DNA from 2 places in the Cupriavidus sp. 86D6 genome. Region 2 is predicted to be linked to the other one. Evidence: riboswitches for the same ligand, from Rfam matches in the RefSeq annotation. Region 2 holds a riboswitch; the other holds the start of a gene.
The links. A riboswitch is a leader RNA that binds a small molecule or an ion and turns the genes downstream of it on or off. The one in region 2 is predicted to bind cobalamin.

Region 1 (16,023 bases), on a different contig from region 2:
GCTACGCAACAACTGTTTCACGTATGCGACTCGACGAAACATACGGTTCCCGCAATTCCGCCGACCCCGGCCGGCGACCTATGCAACAATCGTTGCAAATCCCGCTTTTTCATCACATCGATGTCCGACGACCAGCCCAGCCCTCCCGAATCGCTCGACGCGCTGCTTGAACGACTGCGCACGGAATTTCCGCATCTCAGCGTCCAGTTCCAGGGCGGCGCGCGCTATCTGCTGGACCATCCGCGCGACATCGCCATTCAGTCGATGCGCAAGGTGGCCGCCAATGCCGGCGTGCAGCCGGCGACACTGGTGCGCCTGTCGCAGTCATTGGGATTCGACGGATGGCAGGGTCTGCGCGAGCTGTTCGTGACGGCCGTGCGCGAGGGCGGCAGCCAGCCTTACGCGCGCCGCGCGCGCAAGGTGGTCAAGGATTCGGACAAGCCCAGCGGCCCGGGCAAGATGCTGGCCGAGATGATCGAAGTGCAGCACCACAACCTCGACGCGCTGCTGGCCAACAATGCCGACACCCTGCCCCGCGCCGCCGACCTGCTGGCCGCCGCGCCCATCGTGCACGTGGCCGGCTTCCGCTCGTGCTTTCCGATCGCGTTCACGTTCCACTACATCTACGGGCTGTTCCGCAGCTCGGTGCGACTGATCCGCGGCGACGCCGGCACGCTGGAAATGGAACTGCGCGCGCTCAACGCCCGCGACGCCGTGCTGGTCGCCGGCTTCGCGCCCTACTCCCACGAAAGCCTGCGCGTGGCCCAGGCGGCGCGCGAGGCCGGCTGCAAGGTCATCGCCCTGACCGACAGCACCGTGGCCCCGATTGCCCTGGAGGCCGACTGCACGCTGCTGTTCGCCATCGACAGCCCATCGTTCTTCCCGTCGATTACATCCGGCGTGACGATGGTGGAGGCGCTGGTCGAGCAACTGCTGGCCCGCAAGGGCAAGGGGGCAATCCGGGCGCTGGAGCAGACCGAGGGGCAGCTTCATCGTACGGGGGCATATTTGCCATAGCCGCTTTGGGCAGCGCCATGACGGCGAAGCGAAGCGGTTCCGGCCAGGGGCGTGGCCGTCAGACAGTACGAGTGGTGCGGTCAGGGCACGCCCAACGCCAGAATCGTCTGGGTAGCCGCGCTTACTCGAACGCCTCGTCATTCGGATTCGCATACGCCTTCTTGATCTGCTCGCTCTGCGGCAGGTCGAACGAGATGTTCTTCGGCGGCACCGGCTTCTGGAACCACTTGGCGTAGAGCGTGTTGATCTCGCCGCTGCGCATCAGGCCGGTCATGGCGTTGTCCACCACCTGTTTGAAGCCGGGGTCGTCGCGGCGCATCATGAAGCCGTAGGCTTCGAAGGACTGCGGCGTGCCCACCACGGCCCAGTCGTCGGGCCGGGGCGCCAGCGTGCGGGCGCCGGACAGCAGCACGTCGTCCATCATGAATGCCGCCACGCGGCCCGACTGCAGGATCAGGAACGATTCGCCGTAGTCCTTGGCGCTCTGGATCGTCATGTTGGCGCCCTTTTCGTCGTTGAGCTTGCGCAGGATGCGCTCCGACGTCGTGCCCGCATTCGTCACCACGGACTTGCCGGCCAGGTCCGCGAAGTCGTGAACGGGGCTACCCTTCTTGACCAGCAGCCGGGTGCCGGCCACGAAGTATGTGGTCGAGAACGCCACCTGCTGCTGGCGCGACTTCAGGTTGGTCGTGACGCCGCACTCCAGGTCCACCGTGCCGTTTTGCACCAGCGATTGGCGATTTTGCGATGTCACGGGGACCATGCGCACCTGCAGGTTCGGCGACCCGGTTTCCTTCTTGACGGCATCGACAACGCGGTCGCAGATGTCCTGGGCAAACCCGATCACTTTCTGGTTGGCGTCGTAATACGAGAACGGAATCGACGACGTCCGGTGCCCGATCGCGATCGTGTTGGACGACTTGATCTTGCTGAGCGTCGGGCTGGCGGCCACCGCCGCTGCGTCGGCGGCCAGCGCCGAACCGGCGCCACTGAACGCGGCCAGCAGCACCGCGGCACGGATCGGGAAGGACTGGGTCATGGAAACACTCCTGTTGAATGAAAGCGTCAGCTGTTGCAATGCTAGTCATTGAGCAACAAGTGTTCCATCATGGATAACCATGAAACAAATGGATTTTCCCCGACGTCGGGCATGCGGCGCCCGGCTTTGGGGAAATGTGGCGGTGCCGCCGGGCGGTCAGTGCGCTGCCTGGGTGCGTGGGATGCCCTGCCACATGGCCAGTCCGCTTGCCAGCAGCAGGCCCGCCAGCAGGTACAGCGCGTTGTCCATGCTGCCCGTGTGCGTCTTGATCTGGCCGATCACCCAGGGGCTGACGATGCCGCTGGTGATGCCGATACTGGAGATGAACGCGATACCGGTGGCGGCGGTCTGGGCCGGCAGGTGGCTGGGCGGCAGCGACCAGAAGATCGGCAAGGCGGCGAAGATCAGCACGGCCGCCACCGAGAGCATCGCCAGCGACACGCTCAGGCTCGGCACGTGCAGCGTCAGCGCCGCCAGGGCCAGCGCGCCGCCGGCGGTGCAGCACAGGAAGTGCCCATGGCGCTCGCCCAGCCGGTCGGAGCGGCGCGCGATCAGGATCAGCCCAACCGCGCCGATCGCATTCGGGATCACCGAGTACAGGCTGATCGCCATCACGTCGCGGATGCCGAAGTCCCGGATCATCAGCGGCATCCAGAACGACAGCGTCAGCGATCCGCAGGTCAGCGCGAAGTAGATGAACGCGAACAGATACAGGCGCGGATTGCGCAGCGCCTGACCCAGCGCCTGCAGCGAATGGGCGTGGCCGCCCCCGCCTTGCGTCTCTGCCGCGCGCTGGGCCACCAGGTAGTCCTGCTCGGCAGGCGTCAGCCAGCGCGCCTGGCGCGGGCCATCGACCAGACAGAACGCCGCCACCAGCCCCAGCAGCACGGCCGGTGCGCCTTCGATGGCGAACATCCATTGCCAGCCGTGCATGCCCAGCACGCCGGCCATGTCGCGCATGATCCAGCCGGACACCAGCCCGCCCAGCACCCCGGCCACCGCCACGCCGGCAAAGAAGATCGCCATCACCGCGGCACGGCGGCGCGCCGGAAACCAGTAGGTCAGGTACAGCACGATGCCCGGGAAGAAGCCCGCCTCGAACACGCCCAGCAGGAAGCGCAGCAAATAGAAGTGAGACGGCTGCGACACCAGCATCATGCCGACCGACGCCACGCCCCACAGCACCATGATGCGCGTGAACGTCCGGCGCGCCCCGAAACGCGCCAGCAGCATGTTGCTGGGCACCTCGCAGAGCACGTAGCCCACGTAGAACACGGCGGCGCCCAGGCCGTACATCGCGTCGCTGAAGCCCAGGTCCTGCTTCATCTGCAACTGCGCGAAACCGATGTTGATGCGGTCCAGGAACGACACCACGTAGCAGACGAACAGGAACGGGATGATGCGCAGCCAGACCTTGCGGTACAGCGCGTCTTCCTGCGGCAGCGGCAGGCTCTGTGGCAAGGGGTCGGACGAGATGTCGGGCACGGCGGGGGCGGCGCCCAAGCTGTGGGTGTGCATGGTTGTCTCCGGATTCAGTGGGGTGGCAGGCGCGAGTCGCCCCCGGGGCGTCGGATTGCGCCCCTGCGGAGGTCGATCGCGGGTCGGGTGGTGGCTAGGCGGAACTAGGCCGGCGTGGGCGCTTCGGCTGCCGCACGGGCCAGCTGCATGGCCTCGACCAGTGTGTCGTGGTCGCCGATATGGTTGGCCAGCAGCAGGATCAGCCGCGCGTTGACGGCCTGGCTGGCGGCGTCGTCGAGGCCGCGGTGCATGTCGATCAGCGCCTCGTAGAAGTCGTCGGGGCGCGCAAGGTTGGGGGCGGTATTGAGCGGCATGGGGCCTGTCTCCTTCGGTTGGCTGGGTTCAGGGCTTCAGGCCAGGGCCGCTGCCTGCACCGGGGCGGAGGGCGTCAGGGTCCGGGATACCGGCGCATTGCCGGTGGCACGGGCCAGTGCAGCGGCGATGCCAGCCACATCGACACCGCGCCAGCGCGCGCAAACGTGCTGGTCCGGCCGGATCAGGTAGCAGGTGCCGGCACGCGCGTCGTAGCGGCTGGCGGCCAGGCCTTCGGCATCGCGCAGCACCGTGGCGCCGGGCCACGCCTGTGCCGATGCCGAAATGGCCGGGTCGGTGACAAACACCACGCGCAGCGGAATGCCGCCCTGCTGCAGCGTGCGCAGCGCCTCGGCCTGCGCGGCATCGAGCCCGGCCGGCGGGCCGAACACCAGCACCACGAACGCGTTGCCCAGGTGCTGCAGCAGCCACGGCTTGCCGGCCGCATCGGCAACCGGTGCGTCCACGCATGCCGCCCCCGGCGCCATGGCGCCGCCGAATGCATCGGCATCGGCCGTGTTGAGCGTCGAATCGTGCAGCACCGCCGGCACCGACAGACGACCGCTGTTGACCAGCTGCCGCGCGAACGCGTGATCGCGCGCGAGCGTCAGCACGGCATCGCGGAACACCCGGCTGACCGCGCTCTTCGGCGTGATGAAATCGGTGGCGCGCGTGGAATTGCGAATGTTCTCGTCGGCCGCGTATTCGCGTTCGCTGGCGTAGGTGTCCAGCAGGCTGTCGGGCGCCTTGCCCTGCAGCACATAGGCCAGTTTCCAGGCCAGGTTCTCGGCGTCCTGCACGCCGCTGTTGGCGCCACGCGCGCCGAACGGGGACACCCCGTGCGCGGCATCGCCGGCAAACAGCACGCGGCCATGGCGGAAGCTGTCCATGCGCACGCAGGCAAACGTGTAGACGCTGACCCATTCGAGTTCGAACTTCGCGTCGGGGCCCAGCAGCGCCTGCACGCGGGGGATCACGCGCTCGGGCGCCTTCTCGGCCACGGGGTCGGCATCCCAGCCCAGCTGGAAGTCGATGCGCCAGACGTTGTCGGGCTGGCGGTGCAGCAGCACCGACTGGTTCGGATGGAACGGCGGATCGAACCAGAACCAGCGTTCGGCCGGAAACGGCGCCTCCATCTTCACATCGGCAATCAGGAAGCGGTCGCGGAACGTGTGGCCATGGCTTTCCTGCCCCAGCATCTTGCGCAGCGGGCTGCGCGAGCCGTCGGCCGCCACCACGTAGCGGCCGCACAGCGTGTAGCAGCCGTCGGGGGTCTCGATGGTCAGCGCCACGTGGTCCGGGTGCTGCGCCACGGCCACGGCGCGGCTCTTCCAGCGGATGTCGATATTGGGCATCGCCCGCGCGCAATCGAGCAGGTAGCCCTCGACGTAATACTGCTGCAGGTTGATGAATGCCGGACGACGATGGCCGGCCTCGGGCAGCAGGTCGAACGCGTAGATCTGGCGGTCCTGCAGGAACACCTTGCCCACATGCCAGCGCACGCCCTTGTCGACCATGCGGTCGCCGCAGCCCAGGCGGTCGAAGATGTCCAGCGTGCGCTTGGCAAAGCAGATCGCCCGCGAGCCGGTGGACAGCGTGCAGTCGTCATCGACCAGCACCACCGGCACGTCGTGGCGCGCCAGGTCGATCGCGGTGGCCAGCCCCACCGGCCCCGCGCCCACCACGATCACGGGATGCGGGCCCTCGGCCCGGTGGCCCGGCTGCTGCTCGGCACAGGGCATGTAGGCATACGTCTGCTTCTGGTAGTCGATGTCGACTTCGGTACTGCTCATGGTGTCTCCGTCCACTTGTATGTGGTTGCGTTCTTTTGCTCCGCTGTCCCGCGACGTGGAAGAGCGGTTGGGGGAGAGGGGCTGGCGGTTCCGCCTGCTACCCGTGGCCAAGGGAACTGCCCTGCCCTCTCCCCCGCCCCTCTCCCGCCGTGCGGGAGAGGGGAGAAAACCATCGCACCGGCTTGCACCGGCTTATGCCGGCTTACGCCTGCAACGCCGCCCACATCTCCTGATCGCGCTGCGCCGTCCAGATGCGCGGATGCGTGATGCCGGACGCCTCGTCGAACGCGCGCGACACGTCGAACGGCAGGCAGTGCTCGTAGATGAATACGTGGCCGAACTTCGGGTCCATCAACTTGCGCGTATGCGCCATGGCGGCCTTCAGGTCGAGCTTGTCGGCCACGGCTTCGCGGCCGGCCTGCAGCAGTGTGGAGACGAAATCCTTGGTGTAGGCCAGACCCTTGGCCACGTCGGCCGGGGTGGTCAGCGCGGGGCCGCGGCCCGGCACCAGCTTTTCGGGCTGCAGCGCGGCCAGCGCGTCCAGCGTGGCCGGCCATTGTTCGAGCTGGGCGTCGCCGCAGTAGCAGGCGGCGTCGTACTCCACCAGGTCGCCCGAGAACAGCACCTTCTGCTGCGGCAGCCACACCACGGTGTCGCCCTTGGTGTGGCCGGCGCCCAGGTGGGCGATGCGCACTTCGAGCTTGCCCATGAACAGCGTGATCTCGCGCTCGAAGACCAGCGTCGGCCAGGTCAGGCCCGGCACGGTTTCCACGCCGGCGAACAGGCGCGGAAAGCGTTCGATCTCGGATTTCATGTCGGCCTCGCCGCGCTCCACGATCATCTCGTAGGTGCCCCGGCTGGCCATGACCTGCTGCGCGCCCTCGGCAAAGTAGGCCGACGCGCCCAGCACGCGCACCGCGTGGTAGTGCGACAGCACCACGTACTTGATCGGCTTGTCGGTGATCTCGCGGATGCGGGCAATCAGGTCCTGCGCCATGGCCGGCGTGGCGGTGGTGTCCACGATCATCACGCCGTCGTCGCCAATGATCACGCCCGAATTGGGATCGCCCTCGGCCGTATAGGCCCAGGCGTTTTCCGAAAGCTGGGTGAAGGTGATCTGCTTGGCTTCCAGGTCGGCCTGGGATGCGAATGCTTTTGCCATGTCTGCCTCGTTGTCTTGTGTAGGGGGATGGGTCGGGCGATCACGCGGGGGATCGGCGTGAATGAATCTTAGGAAGACGGCTATTTTTAGTCAATGGCAAATACGATTGCTATTTGCTAAATTACCCGCCAAGCCTTGTCGCAGCGTAGGGGACGCGGGAAAACCCCGATGCCGAGGCGCCGCGACAAGCGCCTGACAGGCCGCCCGCTGGCGATGCATCGCGTACCATTGGGCTCTTTCCGACAGACAGGCAGCACGCAGGCATGGCAAGACCCCCGGGCGAATCCGCCGGCAAGACACAACGCGGCATCCAGAGCGTGGAGGTGGGCGGCCGCCTGCTGCAGGCGCTGGCCGATGCGCGCCGGCCGCTGGCCCTGGCCGAACTGGCCGCCGCCGCGCAACTGGCGCCGGCGCAGGCGCATACCTATCTGGTCAGCCTGACGCGCCTGGGGCTCATCAAGCGCGATCATCTCGACGGCAGCTACGAACCGGGGCCGCTGGCCTTGCGCCTGGGCATGCTGCATCTGGACCACACGCCGGCGTACCGGGCGGCCGTGCCGCCCGTGCAGGCGCTGGCCTCGGCCATCGGCTGGAACGTGGCCGTCAGCCTGCCCACGCCGCAGGGGCCGACCATCGTCCATTACGCGTCCGCCGGGTCGCCGCTGCACGTCAACCTGCACGTGGGTACGGTCATGGCCCTGGCCACCACGGCCACCGGCCGCACGTACTGCGCGTTCCAGCCGCCAGCGCACTGGCAGCCGATCTGGCGCCAGCAAGAGGCTGGTGCGTCTTCCGCGGATGCCCTGCCCGCCTTCATGGATCAACTGGCCGCCGTGCGCCAGCGCGGCATGGAACGCAGCATCGATACGCCCAGCCCGGCAGTCAGCAGCCTGGCGATGCCGCTGGTCGATGCCGACGGCACGCTGCGCCTGGTACTGACCGCCATCGGCTCCACGGGCGCCATCGACGTCGACTGGCAAGGCCCGGTGGCACGCATGCTGCGCGGGGCCATCGACGACATCGCGCGGGCAATGGAGGCGACATGACCGAACTGGAAGAGAGCAAACCCCAGCGCGGCATCCAGTCGCTCGACAATACCGGCCAGTTGCTCAATGCGCTGGCCGACGCCGGCCGTCCGCTATCGCTGGGCGAACTGGCGCGCGCCGCCGGCATGGCGCCGGCCAAGGCGTTCCCGCATCTGGTCAGCCTGCAGAAGATCGGCCTGCTGACGCGCAATGCCGACGGCGACTTCGAGGCCGGCATGCTGGCGCTGGAAATGGGCCTGGTGGCGCTGCAGCGCCTGTCGCCCACGCGCGAGGCCGAGCCCGAGGTGGTGGCGCTGGCGCATGCCACGGGCCTGTCGGTGGCGATGGCGGTGTTCGGCCCTCTGGGGCCCACGGTGATCCGGCTGGAAGAAGCGTTGCGTCCGCAGCACGTCAGCCTGCGCGTGGGCACGGTGCTGTCGATGGTCAACACGGCCATCGGCCGCACGTTTGCCGCCCATCTGCCCGATGACGTATTGACCCAGGCGCTGGCGCAGGATGCGATCCGCATGGCGGGTGTGCCCGTGGATGCGGCGATCCGGCAGGCCGCCATCCCGCGCTGGCGCCAGATCCGCGACGACGGCATCGACAACGCCGTCAGCCGCCCCGTGCCCGGCATCGACACCCTGGCCGCCCCGGTGTTCGACCACACCGGCGCGCTGGCGCTGGTCATCGCCGTGATGGGCAGCAGCGGCAGCTTCGACAGCGCGCTGGACAGCGAGGTGGCCCAGCTGGTCAGGCAGGCGGCGCGGCGGTTGTCGTGGCGGTTCGGGGCGATGGGCGCCAGCGGGGGCTGACGCGGCGTACCCCCCAGCCGCTGGCCGTGCCTCGCCCCATCGTCATTCGTCCAGTTTCCGTGCGCCGATGCTGGCCAGATAGTCGTCCACGGCGCTGCCCACGGTGGGATGGAAACAGGCGTTGGAGAATGTCTCCGTCAGCTCGAAGCGCCGCAGCTTGTCTCGGACAGGGTCCTTCATTTCCGCGAAATGCAGGGCCACGCCGTCCTGGGCCAGGTTCTGGCTCAGTTCGCGCAGCATGTCGGCCGACGTGACGTCCACGCTGGTGACCGGCTCGGCCGCCACCACCACCCAGCGCACCGGCTTCGGCGCCGCCTCCACGGCCTCCGTCAGGCGCTGCTGGAACAGTTCGGCATTGGCAAAGAACAGCGGCGCGTCCCACCGGAACAGCACCAGCCCGTCGATCAGCGCCGCATGGGGATAGCGTTTCAGGTCGTGGTAGCCGCGCAGGCCCGGCACCCGGCCCAGTACCGCGAAATGCGGCCGCCAGCCGTCCCACAGGAATTCGATCACGGCCAGGACCACGGCCAGGCAGATGCCGGGAATCGTGCCGAATACGGCCACGGCGGCAAAGCACAGCATCGACAGCCAGAACTCCCACTGCTGGATGCGATAGATGCGCTGCAGATCCTTGAACTCGAACAGCCCGCTGGCCGCCGCGATCACCACGGCGGCCAGCGCGCTGTTGGGCAGGTAGCGCAGCAGATTGGGCGCCACCAGCAGCAGGGCCGCCACGGCAATGGCGCCGACCACGCCAGTCAGCTGCGTGCGGGCGCCGGCTGCCTCGGCCACCGGCGTGCGCGACGCGCTGCTGCTGATCGGAAACCCCTGGAACAGCCCGGTCGCCAGGTTGGCCACGCCCAGGCCCACCATCTCCTGATTCGGGTCCACCCGCGTATGGGTGCGCGCGGCATAGGTGCGCGACAGCACGCTAGTATCGGCAAAGGCGATCAGCGCCACGGCACAGCCGCCCAGTGCGATGCGGACGATATCCACGCCGCTGAACCACGGTAGCGCGAAGGTCGGCAACCCCTGCGGGATTTCGCCCAGCACCTTCACGCCGTGGTGATCGAGCCGGAACACACTGACCGCCAGCGTGGCCAGCACCACGGCGATCAGGATGCCCGGCACGCGCTCGAATCGCTTCAGGAACAGGATCAGCACCAGGCTGGCCGCGCCCACGGCAAAGCTGTACCAGTTGGCCTTGCCATCGGCGATGGCCTGCGCCAGCCACCACAGCTCGCGCAGCGGCCCGGCATCGTCGACCTTGATGGCGAACAGCTTTGGCAACTGGCTGACCAGCACCGTCAGGGCGATGCCATTCATATAGCCGTAGCGGATCGGCTTGGACAGCAGTTCGGTAATGAACCCCAGCCGCAGCAGGCCCAGCACGATGCAGAACAGGCCGGCCACGATGGCCATCAGGCTGGCGGTGGCCACGGCGCGCATCGGGTCGCCGCCGGACATGCCAACCACCACCGCCAGGATCGGCGCGGCCAGCGCGGAATCGGGCCCCAGCACCAGGATGCGGCTCGGCCCGAACAGCGCGTAGGCCAGCAGCGGGATGATCGTCGCGTAGAGCCCGTACACGCCCGGCACGCCCGACGCCTCGGCATAGGCGATACCCACCGGCACCAGCATCGTCGTCAGCACGAGCCCCGCCGCCAGGTCACGCGGCAGCCAGGCTGCCTCGTAGGTGCGCAGCATGGCCAGGCCGGGCAGCCAGCGCAGCCAGTGGGGGGCCGGCGGGTGGGCGGGCGTTGGAGTAGGCGCGGTGGATGCCATGGGACCCTTTTTTGTGGTGGTGACACGCCGGAGATCGGTGTGATTCAGCATAGGTCCCGCATGCGCCAAAGCAAGCGCACGAATGTGGCGCATGACACACCCCCTCAACTCGCGGACGGCCCTGCCCCTTGGGCGGGCCGGGCGATCACGCCGTCAATCGCGGCGATCCGGTATCCGGGACGAAGGAAGACGCCAGGTGAGTCGGCGGTGCCGGTGGCTCAGCACAGGTGCAGCGCCACGCCGGCGCGCTCGCACAGGCCCGGCAACGTTGGCAGCGCGTCGGTGGCTTCGGCGTCCGTGAACAGGTGGTCGATCTGGTCCAGGCCAGCCACGCGGCACGGCGCGTGGCGCAGGCACTTGCTGCTGTCGGCCAGCAGCACGCGCAGATGGCTGTGCGACAGCAACACCTGGCTAAATTCGGCCTCCTCCGGCTGGAATTCGTAGAACGTGCCGTCCGCGTCAATGCCGGCGGCGCTGCAGATCGCCACATGCGCACGAAAACGTCGTACAAAATCCAGGGTGGCACTGCCCATTACATCGAAATCGCCGGCACGCAGCCGTCCGCCCGTGACCCAGGTTTCGATGCGGGGCTTGTCGGCCAAGGCATGCACGGCACCCAGGTTGTTGGTGATCACGCGCAGCGGCAGGTCGTCCGGCAGGGCGCGGGCAAAGTCGGCCACCGTGGTGCCATAGCCCAGGAACACCGTGGCATCGGCCTCGACGATGCCAATGGCCGCCTCGGCAATGCGCCGCTTGCGCTCCACATGCGCGGTACTGCGTTGCAGGTAGCTGATGTTGTGCTGGCTGGCCGGCAAGCTCAGCCCGCCGTGCATGCGTCGCGCCAGCCCCTGCACGCTCAGTTCGTTGATGTCGCGCCGGATGGTCTGGCTGCTGACGCCAAAGCGGCTGGCCAGTTGTTCGGTACTGAGGTAGCCGGCATCATTCAGCCAGCCGAAGATTTCACGTTGCCGCAGGGTCAGGCTCATCGACGCTCATTCGCTCACGTTGCATGGTCGAACGAAAATGTAAGCGCGCGATATGACACTTCCGTGACAGTCTTGCCCTCCCGGCCTTTGAAGGGCGAGGCTGGGCGGCCACCGACCGCCCGACGCCACTCAGAAGTAGAAGTTTGCCGACAGTTCCGCCGAGCGCGGACGGCCCAGCAGCCACTGCTGGCCGCCGTTCGAGAACGATTCGGCGTAGTCGCGGTTGAACACGTTGTAGACGCGCAGCGTCAGCGCCGCCTGCCTGGTCACGCGCCACGACAGTGCGGTATCGACCGTCGTATAGCTCGGCACGCGCACCTTGTTCGCGGTGTCCGCGTAACGGCCGCCCACGTAGCGCAGGCCCGTGGCGAACGTCCACTGCGGCATGAAGTTCCAGCTCAGCCAGGCGTTGGCCGCCTGCTGCGGCACGCTGGTCGGCACATTGCCGGCACGCGACACCGCCACGCCTCCCACTGACTCGGTGAAGTCGTCGTAGCGTGCCCGCAGCACCGTGCCGTTGATGTCCAGGCGCAGGCCGCGCAGCACTTCCACGCTGGCCGATGCCTCCAGCCCGCGCGACGACTGCTCGCCCACCTGCTGGGTGATCGTCGGGTTGACCGGGTCGCGCGACAGCAGGTTGTTCTTGCGGATCTCGTAGGCCGCAACCGTCCATTCGCCGCGATGGCCCCAGAACGCCTGCTTCACCCCCACTTCCACCTGCTTGCCGGTAGCCAGCTCGAAATTGCGCTGTGCGTCGCTGGTCGTCACCAGCGAGCCAAGCGGATCGGTGGCCGTGGCGTACTGCGCGTAGACCGACAGCGCCGGCGTGAACTGGTACACCGTGCCCACGCGCCACGTGGTATTGGCGAAGGTTTTCTCCCAGCCCGTGTTGGCGACCAGATCGGTGCGATACAGCCGGGCGTGGTCGAAGCGCACGCCGCCGATCACCGACCACTGCGGCGTAAAGGAAATACGATGCTCGCCGAACAGCGCGTACTGCGTGGTGTGGGTCCGCAGGCGCGGCGAGGTGACGATGCCCGGCGGGCTGAAGAACATCCCCGGATCGAAGTCGTACGCATTGACCGTCGACGATCCGCCATACGGCGAATTGTTCGAATGCGTGAAGTTGATCTTGTTGATGTCGAAGCCGACCGTCGTGGCGTTCTCCAGCCCGAACAGCCGGCTCTTGACTGTCAGGTCCGCGCGATTGCCCACCTGCTCCTGGTCGTGCAGGATTTCCAGATAGTCGGTGCGGCGCACCTGCGAGGTTGCCGGCAGGAACGCGTAGGTCTCGCTATCGCGCCAATGCCGATGGCTGGTCAGGTAATAGAACTGGTTACGCACGGTGACGCGGTCGTTGGGCGTCCATTCGGCGTTCAGGCGCGTCCAGCGGTCGCGGTAGCTGATCTGGGCATCGCCGACGTTGTAGTTCTTCTTGCGCAGCGACGTGTCCAGGCTGCCGTTCACCAGCGGCACGCCGAAGTACTGCTGCGGATGCTGGGTGCCGTCGTCATAGGACAGCGTCAGGTTGAAGTCCGGATTGACGTCCAGCCGCACCGACGCCGACACCATCAGGTTGTTCGAATCCCCGCGATCGACCCAGCCGGCCGAGCGGTTGTACGCGGTGGCGAAGCGGTACGACAGGTTGTCGTTGACCTTGCCGCCGCTGTCGAACGCCACGCGCGCGGTCTTCCCGGTGCCGCCCGCGATCTGGAGTTCGTTCTCGATGGGCGCGCGGATCGGCTTCTTCTGCACCACGTTGACCACGCCACCGATGGCACCTTCGCCATACATGACCGATGCAGGCCCGCGCAGCACTTCGATGCGATCCACCGACCAGGTATCGAACGGAAACGTGACCGTGCCCGAGGCCACGTACATGCGCGTGCCGTCGAGCAGTTGCATGACCGAGCCCTGGCCGGCAAAGCCACGGGCCGCCAGCGACGTGCCGCCGTTGCCGGGCGCCGGGTTGCCCGTGATGCCGGTGGCGCGCGTCACCGCTTCCCGCACGGACTGGTCGCCACGTGCCCGGATCGTTTCGCCGCCGAGCACTTCGACGCTGGCCGGTGTTTCCAGCGGGGTCAGGCCCAGGCGGCTGCCCGTGTATTCGGGCGCGGACAGGGCCAGCCCGGGCGGGTCAAGCTGAGCCGCCCCGCTGACCGTGACGGCCGGCAGCGTGCCCGCCTTACGGTCGGAAGCGGCCTCCTGGGCCCATGCACCGGGGAAATTGAGGCTGGCGACGGTGCCAAGCGAGGCAGCCAGCAGATGTGGCCGGCGCGCACGCGCGGAGCCAGGGCGAAACGGAGCCGAGCGCAAGCGGCCGGCGGAATGCGCGGACAGATTGTGTGTCATCGTGAAGCCAGGCGACCCCGCCCGGGCAATGGATTTCGATGATGACAACAGGCCGGTATCCGGGCTTGCAGGGCGGCGCGTCTCGCGCCGGGATGCCATCGCCTTCCCGCGCCATGTGCTGGCGCAGTGACCGCCGACCCGGATGGATCGGCCTGACGGTTCCCAACCTGCTTACCGTTGCGGGGGCAGCACAGGCATGGCCGCTCTCGTCGAAATCTGGACGATCGGCGACGCACCTGTTTCCCGTTTAACCGGCGAATGGCTCGCCGGCACCTGCAGTCACGGTCGGCACACGAGGACCGTGTGCCGCGGTGCGCATTCTACCTGCAACAGTCTTGATACAAACGCGACAAAACGACACGCGCCAGGTGCGCCGGCCGCGGGGGCCGGCCCACGCCTCAGAACACGCGCGTCAGGAATTCCCGCGTCCGCGCCTGAACGGGCGCCCCGAACAGCTGCGCCGGCGGGCCCTCCTCGACCACCTTGCCGCCGTCCATGAAGACCACATGGCTGGCCACCTCGCGCGCGAAACCCATTTCGTGCGTGACCACCAGCATCGTCATGTGCTCGTCGGCCAGCTGGCGCATGGTGCGCAGCACTTCGCCGGTCAGTTCGGGGTCGAGCGCCGACGTGGGCTCGTCGAACAGCATGATGTCCGGCTCCATGGCCAGCGCGCGGGCAATCGCCACGCGCTGCTTCTGGCCGCCCGACAGACGCGACGGATAGCTGTCGCGCTTGTCGAACAGGCCGACCTTGCGCAGCAGATCCTCGGCCAGCGGCACGATGCGGTCGCGCGGCATGCCCTTGACCGTCATCGGGGCCTCGATCAGGTTCTGCAGCACGGTCAGGTGCGGGAACAGGTTGAACGACTGGAACACCATGCCCATCCTGGCGCAAATACGACGCAGATCGGCACCCTTGGCGTAGCGCACACCGCTGGCGTCGGTGGCCGCCAGCACTTCGCCCTCGATTTCCAGCGTGCCGCGGTCGATCAGTTCCAGATGGTTCATGCACCGCAGCAGCGTGCTCTTGCCCGAGCCCGACGGGCCGATGACGGCGGTCACGTCGCCCTTGCGCAGCGACAGCGACACGCCCTTCAGCACCTCCAGCGCGCCGAAGGACTTGTGAATGTCGCGGGCCGACACCATCAATGGGCGCTCGCGCACGCCGGCGTTCTCATTGATCGTATCTTGCATAGCGTTTTTCGAGGCGTTGGAAGAGCCACGTCAGAACCAGCGTCATCACCAGGTAAAACAGTGCGGCCACCAGGAACGGGGTTGTCGTGAAATCGCGCTGCACGATGCTGCGCGCCGTGCGCAGGACGTCATTGAGCGCCAGCACGTAGATCAGCGAGGTGTCCTTGACCAGCGTGATGGTCTCGTTGCTCACCGGGGGCAGCACGCGGCCGATCATCTGGGGCAGCACGATCCGGCGCATGGTCTGGAAGTAGCTCAGGCCCAGCGTCTTGCTGGCCTCGTACTGGCCGCGCTCCACCGACTGGATGCCGGCCCGGAAGATCTCGGCGAAGTACGCCGCGTAGTTCAGCGCGAACGCGACCACCGCAGCGGGGAAATCGGGCAGCCGGATGCCGACATACGGCACGAACGGCAGCGCGAAATAGATGAAAAGCATCTGCAGCATCAGCGGCGTGCCGCGCATCAGCCAGATATAGCCATTCACCAGGCCGCTGACCGGCGCCCACGCCGAAATCCGCAGCAGGGCCAGCGCCAGGCCCAGCGGCACCGACAGCCCGAGCGTGATGGCGAACAGGGTCAAGGTGACCTTGGCCCCTTCCATCATCGGAGGCAGGAGAGAAAGAACGTAGTCCATGCTGAAACATTACGATGCAGGTGCAACAGGGCCGGTGCAATTTGCTTGCTTTCCCGAACCCTGCGCCCCCTGCAAGGTGGCTGTCCTTACTTCGTGATGTCCGCGCCGAACCACTGGGTGGCGATGCGTGCGGCCGTGCCGTCCTGCTTCATCGCGGCCAGCGTCTTGTTCAGCTTGTCCAGCAGTTCGCCGTCGTCCTTGCGCACGCCCACGCCGTAGTCTTCGGTGCCGAAGTTCTCGGCCAGGATGCGGTATTCGCCGGCGCGCTTGCTGGCCAGGTAGCGGCCCACCACTTCGTCGACCACCACGGCGTCGAGGCGGCCTGCCGACAGGTCCATCAGCGCCGTCACATTGTCGCCAAACGACTTCAGTTCCTTCAGGCTGGCGGC
Region 2 (16,023 bases):
CAGCCCGGGCTGGTCGTGCTGCGCTCGATCGGCAAATTCTACGGGCTGGCGGGCATGCGCTGCGGCTTCGTGCTGGCCGAATCCGGCCTGCTCGATGCCCTGTCGCGCCGGCTTGGACACTGGACCGTCTCCGGGCCGGCCCGCGCCGTGGCCCGGCTGGCGCTGACCGATACCGCGTGGCAGGCCGCCACCCGCACGGCGCTGCATCGACAGGGCCAGCGTCTGGCGATGCTGCTGCGTGACCACGGGCTGACGCCGGTATCGCAGCCGCTGTTCAGCTGGGTGCCCGATGCCCGCGCACCTGCCCTGCACGAGGCGCTCGCCCGGCAAGGTGTCTGGACGCGCCTGTTCGACGCCGCTGGCGGCTGCCCGGTCAGCCTGCGGCTGGGCCTGCCGCCCGATGCCGAGGATGCCTGGCAGCGCCTCGATGCCGCGCTGGGCGCGGCACGATCCGACTGGCAAGCCGGCGCCACAGACCACCCCATCCTCACCGGACCACGATGAAGGCCTCCTCGTTCCTGCTCGCCACGGCGCTGCTCGCCAGCGCCTGTGCCCACGCCGCCGTCACCGTCACCGACGACGCCGGCCAGACCGTCACGCTGGCCCAGCCCGCACGGCGCATCGTCTCGCTGGCCCCGCACGTGACCGAGCTGATCTACGCGGCCGGCGGTGGCGATCGCATCGTCGGCACGGTCAGCTACAGCGATTACCCGCCGCAGGCGCGCGACATCCCGCGCGTGGGCGACAACAAGGCGCTGGACCTGGAACGCATCGCCGCGCTCAAGCCCGACCTGATCGTAGTCTGGCGCCATGGCAACGCCCAGAAGCAAACCGACCGCCTGCGCGCGCTGGGCATGCCGCTGTTCTTCAGCGAGCCGCGCCGCCTGGAATCGATACCGGAAAATCTTGAAAAGCTTGGCACGCTGATGGGGACGGATGCCGTGGCCAACCGGGCCGCCACCGACTTCCGCCAGCAGGTCACGACGCTGCGCAAGACCTATGCCGATCGCCCGCCGGTGACGGTGTTCTATCAGGTATGGCAGCAGCCGCTGATGACGCTGAATGGCCAGCATCTGGTCAGCGACCTGCTGACGCTGTGTGGCGGCCGCAACCTGTTCGCCCGGGAGTCGCCGCTGGTGCCCACGGTGTCGGTGGAGGCCGTGGTGGCCGGTAACCCGGAGGTCATGCTGACGGCCGGCATGGGGGCCACGCGCCCGGACAAGCCGCTGGCGGATTTTTCGATGTGGGAGAAATGGAAGCAGGTCACCGCCGTGGCGCGCAACAACCTGTTCATTATCGACGGCGATCTGGTCAACCGCGCAGGCCCGCGCGTGGTGCAGGGCGCGGCCGAAATCTGCAAGGATCTCGAAATCGCGCGCTCGCGGCGCGGCAACTAGCCGGCCACGCGATTCCACCAGTCCAGCCTCGGCGCGCCATCGCCCAGGCTGAACTTGCAGGTGGCGCCGAACCCGAGCGGCCAGTTCAGCGTCTGCGCCAGTGCCATCCCCAGCCAATGGGCGGCCAGCATGCGCATCGGCCCGGCGTGGGTCACCACCCACAACCGCGTGTCCGATTCGACATCGAGCGTATCGGCCCACTCGGCCACGCGCGCCGACACCTGTGCCGGGCTTTCGCCGCCGTGCGGGCGGGCGCCCATCAAATCGGCGGCCCACAGATCCAGCGCATCGCGCGGGATCTCGGCCCAGGACTGCCCTTCCCACGTGCCGAAATCCATCTCGCGCAGGCGCGGCTCCACATCGGCAACGCGCAGTTCCGGCAGGCAGGCCACCAGTTGTGCGGCCGTGTCGCGCGCGCGCAGCGCGGGGCTGGTCACGATGCGATGCGGCGATGCCAGACCGGCCACGATCCGCATCGGGGCGGGCGTGACGGGCATCGTCAGCGTCAGGTCGAGACTGCCGTAGCAGATGCCCGCCGCCACCTCGGGCTGGGCGTGGCGAATTAGTAGAACTTCCATGCCGCGGCGACCAGGTAGATCGACAGCTCGGCAAGCTGCTGGGACATGCCCAGGCAATCGCCGGTATAGCCGCCGATGCGCCGCACGAAATAGGCCCCGAGCGCGGCGCGCAGGCCGGCCAGCACCAGCACGGTCACGATGGCGAACCACGGCGAGACCCAGAGCAGCGGCAGCACGCCACAGGCCAGCGCGAAGAGCGGGCTGCGGGTTTCCAGCCGCTGGGCCACCGGCTTGGCCTTGCCTTCGTGGCGCACATAGTCGTGCGTGGCCAGGAACGTGATGGCCATGGCGCGGCTGGCGCCGTGGCCTGCCACCAGCACCGCCAGCAGCATCGCGCCGCCGTGGGTTTCGCCGACGGACACGAGCAGCTGCCATTTCAGCAGCAGCGCCACCACGATGGCGATGGCACCGAACGCGCCCACGCGGGAGTCATGCATGATCCGCAGCACGTCCTCGGGCCGGTAGCCGCCGCCGAAGGCATCCACGCAGTCGGCCAGTCCGTCCTCGTGGAACGCGCCCGTCAGCAGCAGCGTGGCAGCCATGCCCAGCACGATGGCCACCGACGGCGACCAGAGCTGCCATGCCAGGCCCGTCACCAATGCCCCCGCCACGCCCACCAGCAGGCCCACCGCCGGAAAATAGCGTGCGGCGGCGTTCAGGTAGTGCGGCGCGAACCCCACCCACACCGCCAGCCGCTGCGGCATGGGCACGCGCGTGAAGTAGCCCACGGCGGTCAGGAAGAAGCGGAGTTCGTCGGCCATGGCGTCTGTGCGGTCTAGGCCGAAGCGTTGCTGATGCCGGCGCCGCTGAACGTGGCCATCTCGCGCAGGAAGGCAACGGCCGACGCCACCAGCGGCCAGGCCAGCGCGGCGCCGGTGCCTTCGCCCAGACGCAGGTCCAGTGCCAGCAGCGGCTCGGCCTTGAACTCGGCCAGCAGCGCGCGGTGGCCCTGCTCGTGGGAACAGTGCGAGAACACGCAGTACTGCAGCACGTTCGGGTCGATGCGCGCGGCCACCAGCAGCGCCGCCGAGGCGATAAAGCCGTCCACCAGGATCACCATGCGGCTGGCGGCCGCGGCCAGGTAGGCGCCGGTCATCGCCGCGATCTCGAAGCCGCCGAACGTGGCCAGCACGTCCAGCGGGGCGGTGGCGTGCGGATGCCGCGCCAGCGCCTGCGCCAGAATCTCGCGCTTGCGCGCCACGCCGGCGTCGTCCAGCCCCGTGCCGCGCCCGGTGCAGGCTTCCAGCGGCAGGCCAGTCAGCCGGCTCATCAGGCAGGCCGCCGCCGACGTATTGGCAATGCCCATCTCGCCAAAGCCGATCACATTGGTGCCCTGCTGGGCGTGGCGCAGCACCCGCGCGATGCCGGTGTTGATCGCCGCACCGGCCTCGGCCGGGGTCATGGCCGGCTGCTCGACGAAATTGCGCGTGCCATTGGCCACGCGGCTGTTGACCAGCCCCGGCGACGCCGGCAGCGGCGCACGCACGCCCACATCGACCACTTCAAGCACCATGCCATGCTGGCGCGTGAAGACGTTGATGGCGGCCCCGCCGTTCAGGAAATTCAGCACCATCTGCGCGGTGACTTCGGCCGGGAAGGCGCTGACGCCGGCATCGGCCACGCCATGGTCGCCCGCGAACACGATGATCGCGGGCCGGTTCAGGTCGGGCACGGTTTCGCCACGGATCATGCCGATCTGCAGCGCCAGCGATTCCAGCCGGCCCAGCGACCCGGGCGGCTTGGTCTTGTCGTCGATGGCCGCCTGCAGCGCGCCGCGCAGCGATTCGTCCAGCGGCGCGATCGGCGGCAGGGTCAGCGCAAAGTCGGAAATATGGGTCATCAGTCTTCTTTCGATCCTCGGGGAACGCCAGCCCGGCGAAGCGGAAGCGGGGCTGGCCGGCGTTCTCCTACATTTCTACGCCACGTTGGGCCTTGATGCCCTGCTGGAACGCGTGTTTGACGGGCGTCATGTCGGTCACCGTGTCGGCCGCTTCCACCAGTGCGGGCGGTGCGCCCCGGCCCGTGATCACCACATGCTGCATCGCAGGACGCGCGCGCAGATCGGCGATCACGGTCTCGACATCAAGATAGTGCAACTTCAGCGCAATGTTCAGCTCATCGAACAGCACCAGGCCGATCGACGGGTCGCGCAGCATGCGGCGGGCCACCTCCCACGCGGCCTCGGCCTTGGCCACGTCGCGGGCGCGGTCCTGGGTTTCCCAGGTGTAGCCCTCGCCCATCACATGGAACTCGCATTGGTCCGGAAACCGCCGCAGGAACATTTCCTCGCCGCTCGGGATGGCACCCTTGATGAACTGGACCACGCCCGTGCGCATGCCATGCCCCATCGCGCGCACCACCATGCCGAAGCCCGAGCTGGACTTGCCCTTGCCGTTGCCGGTGGTGATGACGATCACACCGCGCTCGGTCTGGGCGGCGGCAATCCTGGCATCGACCACCTCCTTCTTGCGGACCATGCGGTTCTTGTGGCGCTCATCGCGGCCGTCGTCGCTCGGGCTCGGGTGTTCGGTATCGCTCATGGTGTCTTTCCGTCGGGGATCAGCGCGGTATGGATGCCGTCGCTGATACTGATAATGGGGGTGCGCAGTGCGTGCGAGCACCGCGCGGGCGTCAGGACCTCGTGCGCCGGGCCGTGCAGCGCGACGCCGTCTTCGGCCATCAGCAGCGCATGGGTGGCGTGCCGGCGCGCGAGCGTCAGGTCATGCAGGATCACCACGGCGGCGTGGCGGCCGGCATGGGTCAGGCGGCGCAGCAGGTCGAGCACCAGGATCTGATGGCGCAGGTCCAGGTGCGAGACCGGTTCGTCCAGCATCAGCAGCGGCGCCTGCTGGGCCAGCACCGCGGCCAGCGACACGCGCTGGCGCTCGCCGCCGGACAGGGTCAGCACATCGCGCGCGGCCAGGGCGTCGAGATCGCACTGGGCCATCACATCGCGCACCACGCGGTCGTCGTCGCGCTTGCCCCAGCCCCAGCCGCTCATGTGCGGATGGCGGCCGATGCGCACCGCATCCTCCACCACCATCGAGAACGTGTCATGTATGGCCTGCGGCAGATAGGCGCGCTGGCGGGCCAGCGTGGCCGGCGCCACCTGCGCGGCGGCCACGCCGTCGATTTCCACGGCCCCGCCTTCGGGCGCGCGCAAGCCGGCCAGCACGCCCATCAGCGTGGATTTGCCCACGCCGTTCGGACCCACGACGCACCAGAGCTGGCCCGCCTGGATGGACAGCGACAGGCCATCGACCAGCACCCGCTGGCCCGCGCGCAGGCGCACGTCGCGCAGCGACAAGACGGGACACGGCGCCAGCGGCTCGGACCATGCGTTCATCGCGGCCTCCGCAGCAGCAGGTAAAGGAAGGTGGGCACGCCCAGCAGCGCGGTGATGACACCCACCGGCAACTGCGCTGGCGCGATCACCGTGCGGGCGATCAGATCGGCCGCCATCAGCAGCGTGCCGCCCAGCAGCACCGACGCGGGCAGCAGCTGGCGCTGGTCGTTGCCCCACGCCAGGCGCACCATGTGCGGCACCACCAGACCGACAAAGCCGATGGACCCGGCCGTGGTGATGGCCGCAGCGATGGCGAACGAGGCAATCAGGAAGGTGGCCAGCCTGACGCGGCCCACGCGCACGCCCAGCGACTGCGCCACGGTCTCGCCAAGCAGCATCACGTTCAGCGCACGCGCCATTGGCATCGCCAGCCCCAGGGCCACGACCAGCGTGGCCAGCGCCCAGCCGTAGCTGGCCGTGCCGCCCAGGTCGCCGGTCAGCCAGAACAGCATGCCGCGCAGCCGCGATTCCGGCGCGATGGCCAGGATCAGCGTGATCAGTGCGCCCCAGCCGGCCGCCAGGATCACGCCGGTCAGCAGCAGCCGCGCGCCGGCCTCGTGGTGGCCGCCCTGGACTTGCGGATGCAACAGGTCGCGCCGCGCCAGCGTGGCCACCAGCAGCATCGAGCAGAGCGCGCCGCCCGCCGCGCCGGACTGGACGACCCACAGCGGCAGCGACAGCAGCATCGCCAGCAGCGCGCCCGTGGAGGCGCCGCCGGACACGCCCAGCACATAGGGCTCGGCCAGCGGATTGCGCAGCAGCACCTGCATCAGCGCGCCGGACAGCGCCAGCAGGCCGCCGCAGGCAAACGCCGCCGCCGCGCGCGGCAGCCGCAGTTCGCGCACGATGGCGCCGGCCGTGCCGGTATCGGCGCCGGTCAGCGCCTGCCAGACCTGCGCGATGTCCAGCGCGACGCTGCCGGCCGCCAGCGACAGCGCGAACACCGCCACCCCGGCGAAGGCCAGGACGGTCCAGACGGTCAGCGCGCGGCGCAGTTCGGTCATGACGTGACGTCAGGCCCTACTTCTGGCGCCAGCCGAGCGTGATGAACCCGGCGCGGCCCTGCGTGTTGTAGGGCCAGGCAAGCTGGTAGTTCTTGTCGAACAGGTTTTCCACACGGGCAGCCACGAACCATTGCTTGTCGATGTTGTAGCGGGCATTGAGGTTGACGATACCGTATCCGCCCAGGACGCGCGCGCTGTTGTCGAGCCGCTCCGACGACAGCAGCCATTCGCCGCCAAAGCGCCAGTTGCCGAAGTTGCGGCCCACGTCGAACGACGCATGGCGCCGCGCCCGGCGCAGCAGCTGGGTGTTGCTGCTCTGGTCCACGGGATTCTGGAAGGTCACGGCGGCGCCCAGGTCGGTACCCCAGATCGTGGCGCGCCACGAGGCCTCGATGCCCTGCACCTTGGCCTTGTTGACATTCTGTGCCAGGAACACGCCACTGCCCACGGCAGTCGACACGATCAGGTCGTCATAGCGCGTCTCGAACGCGGTCACGCGCAGCAGGCCGGCGCTGGCCGTGTCGACCTGCACGCCCGCCTCGGCGGACTTGGCGCGTTCGGGCTGCAGGTTCGGCTGGCCGAAGCCCGGGTAATACAGCTCGTTGAAGGTCGGCGCGCGGAACGCATTGCTGACATTGGCGATCAGCTTGACCTGATCGGTCACGTTGAAGCCATAGCCGGCAAAGAAGCTGCCCTGGTTGCCGAAGTCGGAATAGTGGTCGTTGCGGCCGTTCAGCTGCAGCTGGTGCCGGCCGATCCGGCCTTCATAGCCGCCGTACACCGAGAACACGTTGCGCGACGGCGCGTTGTACGCACTGGACGCCAGCGTCTGCTGCAGCCAGTCGGTGCCGAACAGCAGCTTGTGGTCGGGCGTCAGCGCGTATTCGTTCTGCCAGTTGAACTGGCGGTTGCGCGTGCTGAACAGGCTGTCGAACAGGCCGTTCTTCGTGCCTTCGCTGCGGTCTTCGCTCTGCGACAGCTTGAAATGCGTGGTCCACGCCGAGGTCACCTTGCCGTTGACGAATGCCGACAGCGTGTAGAGCTCGCTGTTCATGCGGAAATCGTCGGTCGGCTTGCCGCTGGTGCTGTCGTACGACAGGTCGCTCTTCGAGTAGTACGCGGCGAAGCCGGCATCCCAGTCGGACGTGAACTTGTGGCGGATCTGGCCCGACACGCTCTTGTTCTCGTACGGGTTGTCGCCGGGGTTCGGCCCGTTGCCGCGCCGGACTGCTGCGGCATTGGCGGCGGCCCACTGGTTATAGTTGATCGACGAAAAACCGTCGGTCTTGAAGATCGAGCCGGTCAGGTTGAACGACGTATCGCCAATCTGGCCGCCGTAGCCGACGGTGCCCTGGCGCGTGTTGTTGCTGCCGTACTCCACCTGCGCATTGGCCGCCGGTGCCTGGCCGGCGCCATTCTTGGTGAAGATCTGCACCACGCCGCCGATGGCATCAGAGCCATACAGCGCAGACACGTTGCCGCGTACCACCTCGATATGGTCGATCTGGTCGGGCAGGATGTTTGCCAGCTGGGCCGTACCGCCGCTGACGCCGGCCACGCGCACGCCATCGATCAGGATCAGCACCTGGTTCGAATTGGCACCGCGCATGAACAGCGACGTATTGGCGCCCATGCCGCCATTGGCGGCGAATTCGACACCGGCCTGGCCGCGCAGCAGCGAGCGCAGGTCGGGCGCCTGCGAATCGACGATGTCCTCCTGGGTCACCACCGTGGTGTGCGGCAGCGCCTCGGTCACACGCTGCGCGGTGCGCGAGGCGGTGACCACCACGGGTGCCAGCGACGGGGGCTGGGCCGCCGCCGGCTGTGCGGCGGGTGCGGCAGGCGCGGCGGATGTGGCTTCGGCGGGTGCGGCAGGCGCGACGGGAGCCGCCCCGGCGGGCGCCTCCTGGGCAAATGCCGGGATATGGGGCGCGCAAAGAACGGCAACGGCCGCCATGATGGCGGGCACGGACGGGCCAACCGGCGGCTTCACCGCGACGGTCGACCTGGATAGCGTGGAACGCATGAGCAGGATGGATGAGAACGGCCGGGCCCGTTCCCCCGCGGACCTGATGGCGAATGGGCGTGCCGCATGGGGTGCGGACGCCCGCGTTCTTCAGGCCGGTATCCGGGCTGACGACATCAGGCAGGCCGCCTTCCCGATGGGCTCCCCGCAACCTCCGGCGAGTCCGTATCAGTGGCCTTGGCCCGCCCTGCGAACGACGCTTGGCGTGTTCGCGGTCGCTTACCGTTGCGGGGGCAGCACAGGTTGGCCTGCCCCGCTCGCGTCCAGCCTGGCCGATCGACGTCGCGCCGGGCTGGCGGGCGGTACCCGGCTCCCTGTTTCCCGTTGAACTGCAGCCCCTGCGTAAGGCGGCCGCGAGCACCTGGAACGTGCGCGAGTGTAGGGAGTTTCAAAGTTGGCGTCAATGCGAGGGATCAAGTTGCCGATATCCGTGATTGACACGCGAAATCGCGCCGTTCGCCGCAGATCGGTGCAACTTCCGTGCGGCAGCAAAGTCTCACCGGTCGCATTGACGGTAGCCCCCGCGTGTGCATCGGCTAGAATCCCCAAACCTGACCCTTACTCCTACCGGACACGACAGGCACTATGCTCAACGAACTCGAACAACTGGCCGCCAAGATCGGGCGCGTGCTGCATCATGCGGACACCCTGGCGGCGGAAAACCAGCGGCTGCGCGCGGAGATCGACCGCCTGCAGGCCGAGGCGAGCACGTTGCGCGCGGACCGCGAAGCCATGGCGGCCGACCGCGAGCTGCTCAACATCAAGATCGAGGAGGCGCAACTGCGCATCCAGTCCATCCTCGACAAGCTGCCCACCGCCAGCGACGCGCGCCAGCTCGACCTGCTCGGCGACGGCCAGTCCCGCGCCGCATCGGAAGGTTCGCAGCAAGCCCCCGGAGAACACGCATGAGCAACAAGCAAGTGGAACTGAACATCGCAGGCCAGCCCTACCGTTTCGCGATCTCGCCGGAGAACGAGGCCGCGCTGCTGGAAGCCGCGGCGCTGGTCGACGACAAGATGAACAAGCTCAAGGGCAGCGTGTCGGCCAAGGGCGTGGAGCGCGTGGCCGTGATGGCGGCCATCAGCATTGCGTCGGACCTGCTGGCCATGCGTCGCAAGCAGGAAGAGGACGGCACGATCCCGGTGGACGCGGTGCGCGCGCGCATTCGCGAGCTGAACGACCGCGCCGACGAGGCGCTGCGCCAGTACGCGCACGTGGGCACGCGCTGAGCCGCCGAAAAAAAACCCTGACGGCAACACTTGAATTGCGCAGCGTCGGCCAGATATGTCGTCCATGTGAAGCCGGTGCCGCGCCCGGCCGCATGATGTGCATGGATATGCCGGTTGTTGTGGAAAATGTAACGTCCCGACGTATCCGGCTTGGTATCACTGACGTCGCGGTGTATAGTGGAGCCACTGCGCGGCGAGACTGACCGACGCAGTTGGATGGTCGGGTTATCGGGCCTGGCCGCCGTTTCCATCCCATCCTAGTTTGAAACGGCAAACGTCTGACATCCCAAGCGTGTTGCACGCACAGGAACCCAAGTCAGACGTTTGACAGTTTCCCTGCCTGGTTCGTGAGGGTCATAAACTCCTTGAACCGATATGCATTGCATGGTGCGGGATCATGTCGTGTGGGCGAGCGCGTTACCGCATTCATAGTCCTGGCTTCGGTCCGGACTCCCTGAGTGGGCGATGTACCCGAAATACGACTTCCGCAGCCACTCTGAACCTCACTTGGGTTCAGGATGCCGACCCAGCGGCCGAGGCGGGGACCCCCTTCAAGTGGTGAAGAGGCGGTGGTTTCAACGAACCACCGCCTTTTTCATTTCAACGCCTGACCTGTCACGGATCCATGCCCGACGCGCGCGCCCGCCAGTACTGGCTGATGAAGTCCGAACCGGATGAAGCCAGCATCGACGATCTGGCCCGTGAAGGCACGCTGCCATGGACCGGCGTGCGCAACTACCAGGCGCGCAACTTCATGCGCGACCAGATGCGCATCGGCGACGGCGTGCTGTTCTATCACTCGTCGTGTCCCGAACCGGGCATCGCCGGCCTTGCCGAGGTCTGCTCGCAGCCCTATCCCGATCCCACGCAGTTCGACCCCAAGAGCCACTACTACGACAAGGCATCCCGGCAGGAAGAGCCGCGCTGGTCGCTGGTGGACGTACGCTTCGTCAAGAAGAGCGCGCTGATCCCGCTGCCCGCATTGCGCGAGCATGACGCGCTGGCCGACATGGTGGTGCTGCGCAAGGGCAACCGGCTGTCGATCACGCCGGTCACGCCGGCCGAATGGCGCTTCATCACCGAAAAGCTGATGAAGTAGCATCTGCGGCTGCAGTCTTCTGGCCGCGCCGCATTTTTTTTGCCCGCCTTAACCCCGATCCGGCCGACCGGCCGTTAGAGCTTTCATGCAGGAGCCCGCATGGAACGAAATGCGAGGCTTCGCATCTGATAGCCATCACATTGATCGGAGAACAATATGAAGAAATTGCTGGTCGCCTCGCTGCTGGGCACTGCCGCCGCCGTGGCCTCGGCCCAGACCGTTGCCGTGCCGCAGCCTTCGGGCGTGCTGTCGTTGTCCGCCGAAGCCGTGACCGAAGTGCCGACCGACGTGGTCACGCTGGTCCTGGCCACCGAGCAGGAAGGCCCCGAGCCTTCCGCCATTTCGAACGCGCTGTCGTCGCGAACTCAGGCGGCACTGACGCAAGCCAAGCGCGTGTCGGGCGTGGAAGCGCAATCGGGCGGCTTCACGATTCATCCGAATACCGACCGCAACGGCAAGATCAGCACGTGGCGCGGCCGTTCGGAGATCATTCTCAAGTCCAAGGACTTCGCCGCCGTGTCGAAGCTGGCTGGCGAGCTGGCCAACCAGATGCAGGTGCAGAACGTCGGCTTCTCGCTGTCGCGCGAGGCCCGCCGCGCCGCCGAGCAGAAGCTGGCCGACCAAGCCGTGGCGGCATTCCGCGACAAGGCGCAGGCCACGACCAAGCTGTTTGGCTTCAGCAGCTTCACGATCCGCGAAGTCTCGGTCAATGAATCCGGCGGCGTGATGCCGCCGGTGCCGCGCATGTACGCGGCCAAGGCCATGTCGGCCGATGCCGGCGCGCCGATTCCGGTGGAAGGCGGCAAGACCCAGGTGACCGTGTCGGTCAACGGGTCGGTGCAGATGGTGAAGTAAGAGACAACGCAACAAGGAACAAGGAAACAAGAAAAAGCCCCGCTCCATTTCATGGGGCGGGGCTTTTTCTCGGATGGCTTCGGATTACAGCGCCGCGAACTGCTGGCGCAGCACGTTCTTCTGCACCTTGCCCATCGTGTTGCGTGGCAGTTCGTCCACCACGTGCACGCGCTTGGGCACCTTGAAGTTGGCGATGCGGCCCTTGAGCGTGCCGATCATGCCGGCCTCGTCGATATCGGCGCCGGGCTTGCGCACCACCACGGCCACCACGGCCTCGCCAAAATCGGCATGGGGCACGCCGATCACGGCCGATTCCACCACGCCGGGCATCTCGTCGATAAAGCTCTCGATTTCCTTCGGGTAGACGTTGTAGCCGCCCGAGATGATCAGATCCTTGCTGCGGCCGACGATGGTCAGGTAGTTGTCCGGCACCTTGCGCTCGCCAGCCTGGCTGACGATGGCACCCCCGAAGCGGCCCACGTCGCCGGTCTTGAACCAGCCATCGGCGGTGAATTCCTCGGCGGTCTTTTCCGGCATGCGCCAGTAGCCCTTGAACACGTTGGGGCCCTGAACCTGAACATTGCCGATCACGCCCGGCGGGCACAGGTTGCCCTCGCCGTCCATCACGCGCACCGAGACGCCCGGCAGCGGCATCCCCACGGTGCCGCCGATACGTTCACCGAGCGCGGTGTCGTACGGGTTCGAGACCAGCATCACGGTTTCGCTCATGCCGTAGCGTTCCAGGATGGTATGGCCGGTACGCTCACGGAAGGCGTCGAACGTTTCCAGCAGCAGCGGCGCCGAACCCGACACGAACAGGCGCATGTTCTTGCAGAGATCCTTGTCGAAACGCGACTCCTGCACCATGCGCACGTAGTAGGTCGGCACACCCATCATCACCGTGCAGCGCGGGATGAATTTCAGGATCTGGCCCATGTCCAGTTTGGGCGCCCAGATCATCTTGGCGCCGGCCAGCAGCGCGCCGTGCGACGCCACGAACAGCCCGTGGACGTGGAAGATCGGCAGCATATGCAGCAGCACGTCGTCGCTGCGCCAGCCCCAGTATTCGTTCAGCGTCAGCGCATTCGAGGCCAGGTTGCGATGCGTCAGCATCGCGCCCTTGCTGCGGCCGGTGGTGCCCGACGTGTACAGGATGGCCGCCAGATCGTCGTCCGCGCGCTGCACGGTCTCGAACGTGTCCGGCTGTGCCGCCGCGCGCTGCAGCAGCGATCCGGTACGGTTGTCGTCCAGCGTGAACACGTGCGCCGTGTTGTGCGCAAACGCCACCTTCGACACCCAGCCGAAGTTGGTGCTGCTGCAAACCACCACCGCCGGCTCGGCATTGCCGACGAAATAATCGATTTCGGCTTCCTGGTACGCGGTGTTCAGCGGCAGGTACACATAGCCGGCCCGCAGCGTGGCCAGGTACAGGAACAGCGCCTCCGGCGACTTTTCCACCTGCACGGCCACGCGCGCGCCGGCCGGCAGCTTCAGGGCGGTCAGCAGGTTGGCAAGCTTGGCCGTGGCGCGGTCCAGGTCGTCCCACGTGTAGTACAGGCCGTCATGCGTTTCGATGCAGCAGGCGCTGCGGTCGGCAGGAAAACGGGATTCGAACAGGGCGAACAGGTTGGCGTTCATGGTACTGAGCAAAAGGGAATGGCATGCCCGGGGACGGCAGGCGAATGCGCTGGGGCAGCCGGCCATGATAGCCGGCCGGCCGACATATTACTCCCCGGTGAAATCCGGAGGCCGGTGCGCCAGGAAGGCGGCCACGCCCTCGGCGTGGTCGCGGCTGCCGGCATAGGCGAAGTGGGCGTCCAGTTCCGCGGCGGTCAGCGGCGCCGGCGCCGGCGACAGTCGGCGGATGGTTGCCTTGTTGATGCGCGCGGCCAGCGGCGCCCCGGCGCAGAGACGCTGCACCGTGGCGGCCACCTCGTCGTGCAGGGCCGCCTCGGGCACCACGCGCGTCAGCAGCCCCTTGGCGGCCGCCTCGGCGGCATCGAACACGCGGCCTTCCAGCAGGATTTCCAGCGTCACCGCGCGCCCTGCCAGGGCCAGCAGGCCCTGCAGTTCGCCGGGCGCCATCGGAAACCCCAGCCGGTTGATCGGCACGCCGAAGCGGCTGCCCGCCGCAGCGACGCGCAGGTCACAGTTGCACGCGATTTCCAGCCCGCCGCCCACGCAGACGCCTTCGATGGCCGCCAGCGTCGGCAATGGACATTCGGCGATGGCCCGCAACGCCGGCGCGATGATGGCCGTGTGATAGCGGCGCACCGCGGCCGCGTCGCCCCGCACCACCGGAAATTCGGCGATGTCGGCCCCGGCGGCGAAGTTGCCGTCGGCGCCGCGCACGACCACGCAGCGCGGCGGACGCGCGGCCGGGTCGGCCGCGCTTGCCACCTCGGCCGCCAGCGCGTCAAACCCCGTGGCCAGCGCCTGCCACATGCCGGCCGATATCGCGTTGAGCTTGCCCGGATGCGACAGCGTGACGGTGACCACCTGGCCATCGCGGGCGAACGTGACATTGCCGCCCATCAGTCGATCTTGGCGCCCGAACGCTGCACCACCTCGGCCCATCGCTTGATCTCGGCGCGCTGGAACTGCGCGAACTGTTCCTGCGTGAACTGCGGGATGTCCGAACCGTTCTGCAGCCAGATGGCCTTCATTTCGGGGCTGTTCAGCGCCTTGGTGGTTTCGGCGTAGAGCTTGTCGACGATCTCCTTCGGCGTGCCCTTGGGCGCCCACAGCGCGTACCAGGTGGACACCTCGTAGTTCGGCACGCCGGCCTCGGCCGCCGTCGGCACGTTCGGGAACGCCGCCGAGCGCGTCTTCGACGCCACGGCGAGGGCCTTGATACGGCCGGCGCGAATATGTTGCGCCGATGAGCCGAGGCCGTCGAACATCAGGTCCACCTGGCCGGCGATCAGGTCGGACAGCGCCGGGCCGGCGCCCTTGTACGGCACATGCGCCAGATCGGTCTGGGTCTGCAGCTTGAACAGCTCGCCGGCCAGATGGTGCGCCGAGCCGTTACCGGCCGATGCGTAGTTGAGCTGGCCCGGATGCGCCTTGGCATAGGCGATCAGGTCCTTCAACGTGTTGGCCTGCACCTTCGACGGATTCACCACGATCACCTGCGGCGGCTGCGCGATCACCGTGATCGGCACGAAATCCTTCTCGATGTCGTAGTCGAGCTTCTTGTAGAACGACGGCGCGATGGCGTGGTGCGCGCCGCCGATGAAGACCGTGTAGCCGTCCGGCGCGGCCTTGGCTGCCAGGCTGGCGCCCACCGTGCCGCCGGCGCCGCCGCGGTTGTCGATCACGAACTGCTTGCCCAGCTGCTTGGAAAGCTGCGCGGTCAACGGCCGCGCGAACGCGTCGGTGCCGCCGCCGGCCGGGAACGGCACGATCACGGTAACGGGCTTGTTCGGCCAGGGGTCCGCGGCCTGCGCGGCCGGCGCATGGAGGCTGGCCCCGGTGCCGGCCACCAGGCCGGCGATTGCAAAGACGCGTGCGAACGCGGTCAGTTTGCGCTGACGACTCATGTACTGTCTCCTCTCTCTACTCACTGCGTGGAAAGTCAATCGAAGTACTGCCTACTGCCACCCACCCGACAAGAAACCTGCCTGGCGTCCGCGCCCGACCCGAGGCCTACAGTAGCTTGGCCACCGCGCGGCTGACGCGGGGGTTGCCATCGCCAAGGCGAGCCAGATTGTCATCCAGCGCCTCGGGCACGTAAAGATAATTCACCATCACCCCGCATGACTGTGCGCGGCCTTTTCGCGACAGGTCGGCGCCCCAGTTCACGCGCTCGACACATGCCCCGTTACCCAGGTGGAAACGCGCCACCGGATCGACCGGCACGCCCTTGCCGCCCTGGCGCACCAGGTAGTGCGCCACCAGCGCCAGCGCCGTATCGCGGATGACAGTGTCCTGCGCGTCGGCCGGCAGCGCGGCAAACCAGGCGGCGCCATCGGCCGGCGCCTCGCCATGCCGTTCGCGCCAGCGCGACACCCGCTTGTCACCCAGGATGCGTGCAACCGACTCGCCGTCCTGCTTGCGCAGCCAGTCGGCAAAGCCCGGAATCGGCGACAGCGTGGCGAACTGCTTGAGCTTCGGGAATTCGCGCTGCAGTTCCTCGATCACGCGCTTGAGCAGGAAGTTGCCGAAGCTGACGCCGCGCAGGCCCGTCTGCGTGTTCGAGATCGAATAGAAGATGGCCCATTTCACGCGGCGCAGGTCTTCCAGCGGCGCGGCCTCGTCCAGCAGCGTCTGGACATTGGCGGCCATCTCGGGCACGAATGCCACTTCCACGAAGATCAGCGGCTCGCGCGGAATGCGCGGATGGAAGAACGCATAGCAGCGGCGATCCGAGTCGAGCCGGTTGCGCAGGTCGTTCCACGACGAGATTTCGTGGACGGCTTCGTAGCGGATCAGCTTTTCGAGCAGCGACGCCGGCGAATCCCAGGTGATCGGCTGCAGTTCGAGCAGG

Region 1: another riboswitch for cobalamin. It lies ahead of AC3G88_RS05120 (TonB-dependent receptor); the one in region 2 lies ahead of AC3G88_RS01415 (TonB-dependent receptor plug domain-containing protein).

The regions. Positions count from the first base shown of each region.
Region 1 is NZ_JBYPSB010000002.1:4,001-20,023, reverse strand. Features, by position in the region: gene AC3G88_RS05170 (MurR/RpiR family transcriptional regulator) at 121-1,017, shown strand; gene AC3G88_RS05165 (glutamate/aspartate ABC transporter substrate-binding protein) at 1,139-2,056, opposite strand; gene AC3G88_RS05160 (MFS transporter) at 2,213-3,574, opposite strand; gene AC3G88_RS05155 (DUF2783 domain-containing protein) at 3,679-3,888, opposite strand; gene AC3G88_RS05150 (FAD-dependent oxidoreductase) at 3,925-5,679, opposite strand; gene AC3G88_RS05145 (MBL fold metallo-hydrolase) at 5,882-6,841, opposite strand; gene AC3G88_RS05140 (IclR family transcriptional regulator) at 7,105-7,887, shown strand; gene AC3G88_RS05135 (IclR family transcriptional regulator) at 7,884-8,681, shown strand; gene AC3G88_RS05130 (SulP family inorganic anion transporter) at 8,724-10,466, opposite strand; gene AC3G88_RS05125 (DeoR/GlpR family DNA-binding transcription regulator) at 10,685-11,452, opposite strand; gene AC3G88_RS05120 (TonB-dependent receptor) at 11,582-13,804, opposite strand; cobalamin riboswitch at 13,838-14,096, opposite strand; gene AC3G88_RS05115 (amino acid ABC transporter ATP-binding protein) at 14,203-14,952, opposite strand; gene AC3G88_RS05110 (amino acid ABC transporter permease) at 14,981-15,634, opposite strand; gene AC3G88_RS05105 (amino acid ABC transporter substrate-binding protein) at 15,721-16,023, opposite strand, start outside.
Region 2 is NZ_JBYPSB010000001.1:297,009-313,031, reverse strand. Features, by position in the region: gene cobD (threonine-phosphate decarboxylase CobD) at 1-504, shown strand, start outside; gene AC3G88_RS01450 (cobalamin-binding protein) at 501-1,397, shown strand; gene AC3G88_RS01445 (histidine phosphatase family protein) at 1,394-1,975, opposite strand; gene AC3G88_RS01440 (adenosylcobinamide-GDP ribazoletransferase) at 1,960-2,736, opposite strand; gene cobT (nicotinate-nucleotide--dimethylbenzimidazole phosphoribosyltransferase) at 2,751-3,815, opposite strand; gene cobO (cob(I)yrinic acid a,c-diamide adenosyltransferase) at 3,883-4,515, opposite strand; gene AC3G88_RS01425 (ABC transporter ATP-binding protein) at 4,512-5,321, opposite strand; gene AC3G88_RS01420 (FecCD family ABC transporter permease) at 5,318-6,325, opposite strand; gene AC3G88_RS01415 (TonB-dependent receptor plug domain-containing protein) at 6,342-8,351, opposite strand; cobalamin riboswitch at 8,428-8,731, opposite strand; gene AC3G88_RS01410 (hypothetical protein) at 8,937-9,260, shown strand; gene AC3G88_RS01405 (cell division protein ZapA) at 9,257-9,580, shown strand; RNA gene ssrS (6S RNA) at 9,911-10,129, shown strand; gene AC3G88_RS01395 (EVE domain-containing protein) at 10,206-10,679, shown strand; gene AC3G88_RS01390 (SIMPL domain-containing protein) at 10,836-11,534, shown strand; gene AC3G88_RS01385 (malonate--CoA ligase) at 11,619-13,172, opposite strand; gene AC3G88_RS01380 (enoyl-CoA hydratase/isomerase family protein) at 13,260-14,069, opposite strand; gene AC3G88_RS01375 (Bug family tripartite tricarboxylate transporter substrate binding protein) at 14,069-15,076, opposite strand; gene AC3G88_RS01370 (malonyl-CoA decarboxylase domain-containing protein) at 15,183-16,023, opposite strand, start outside.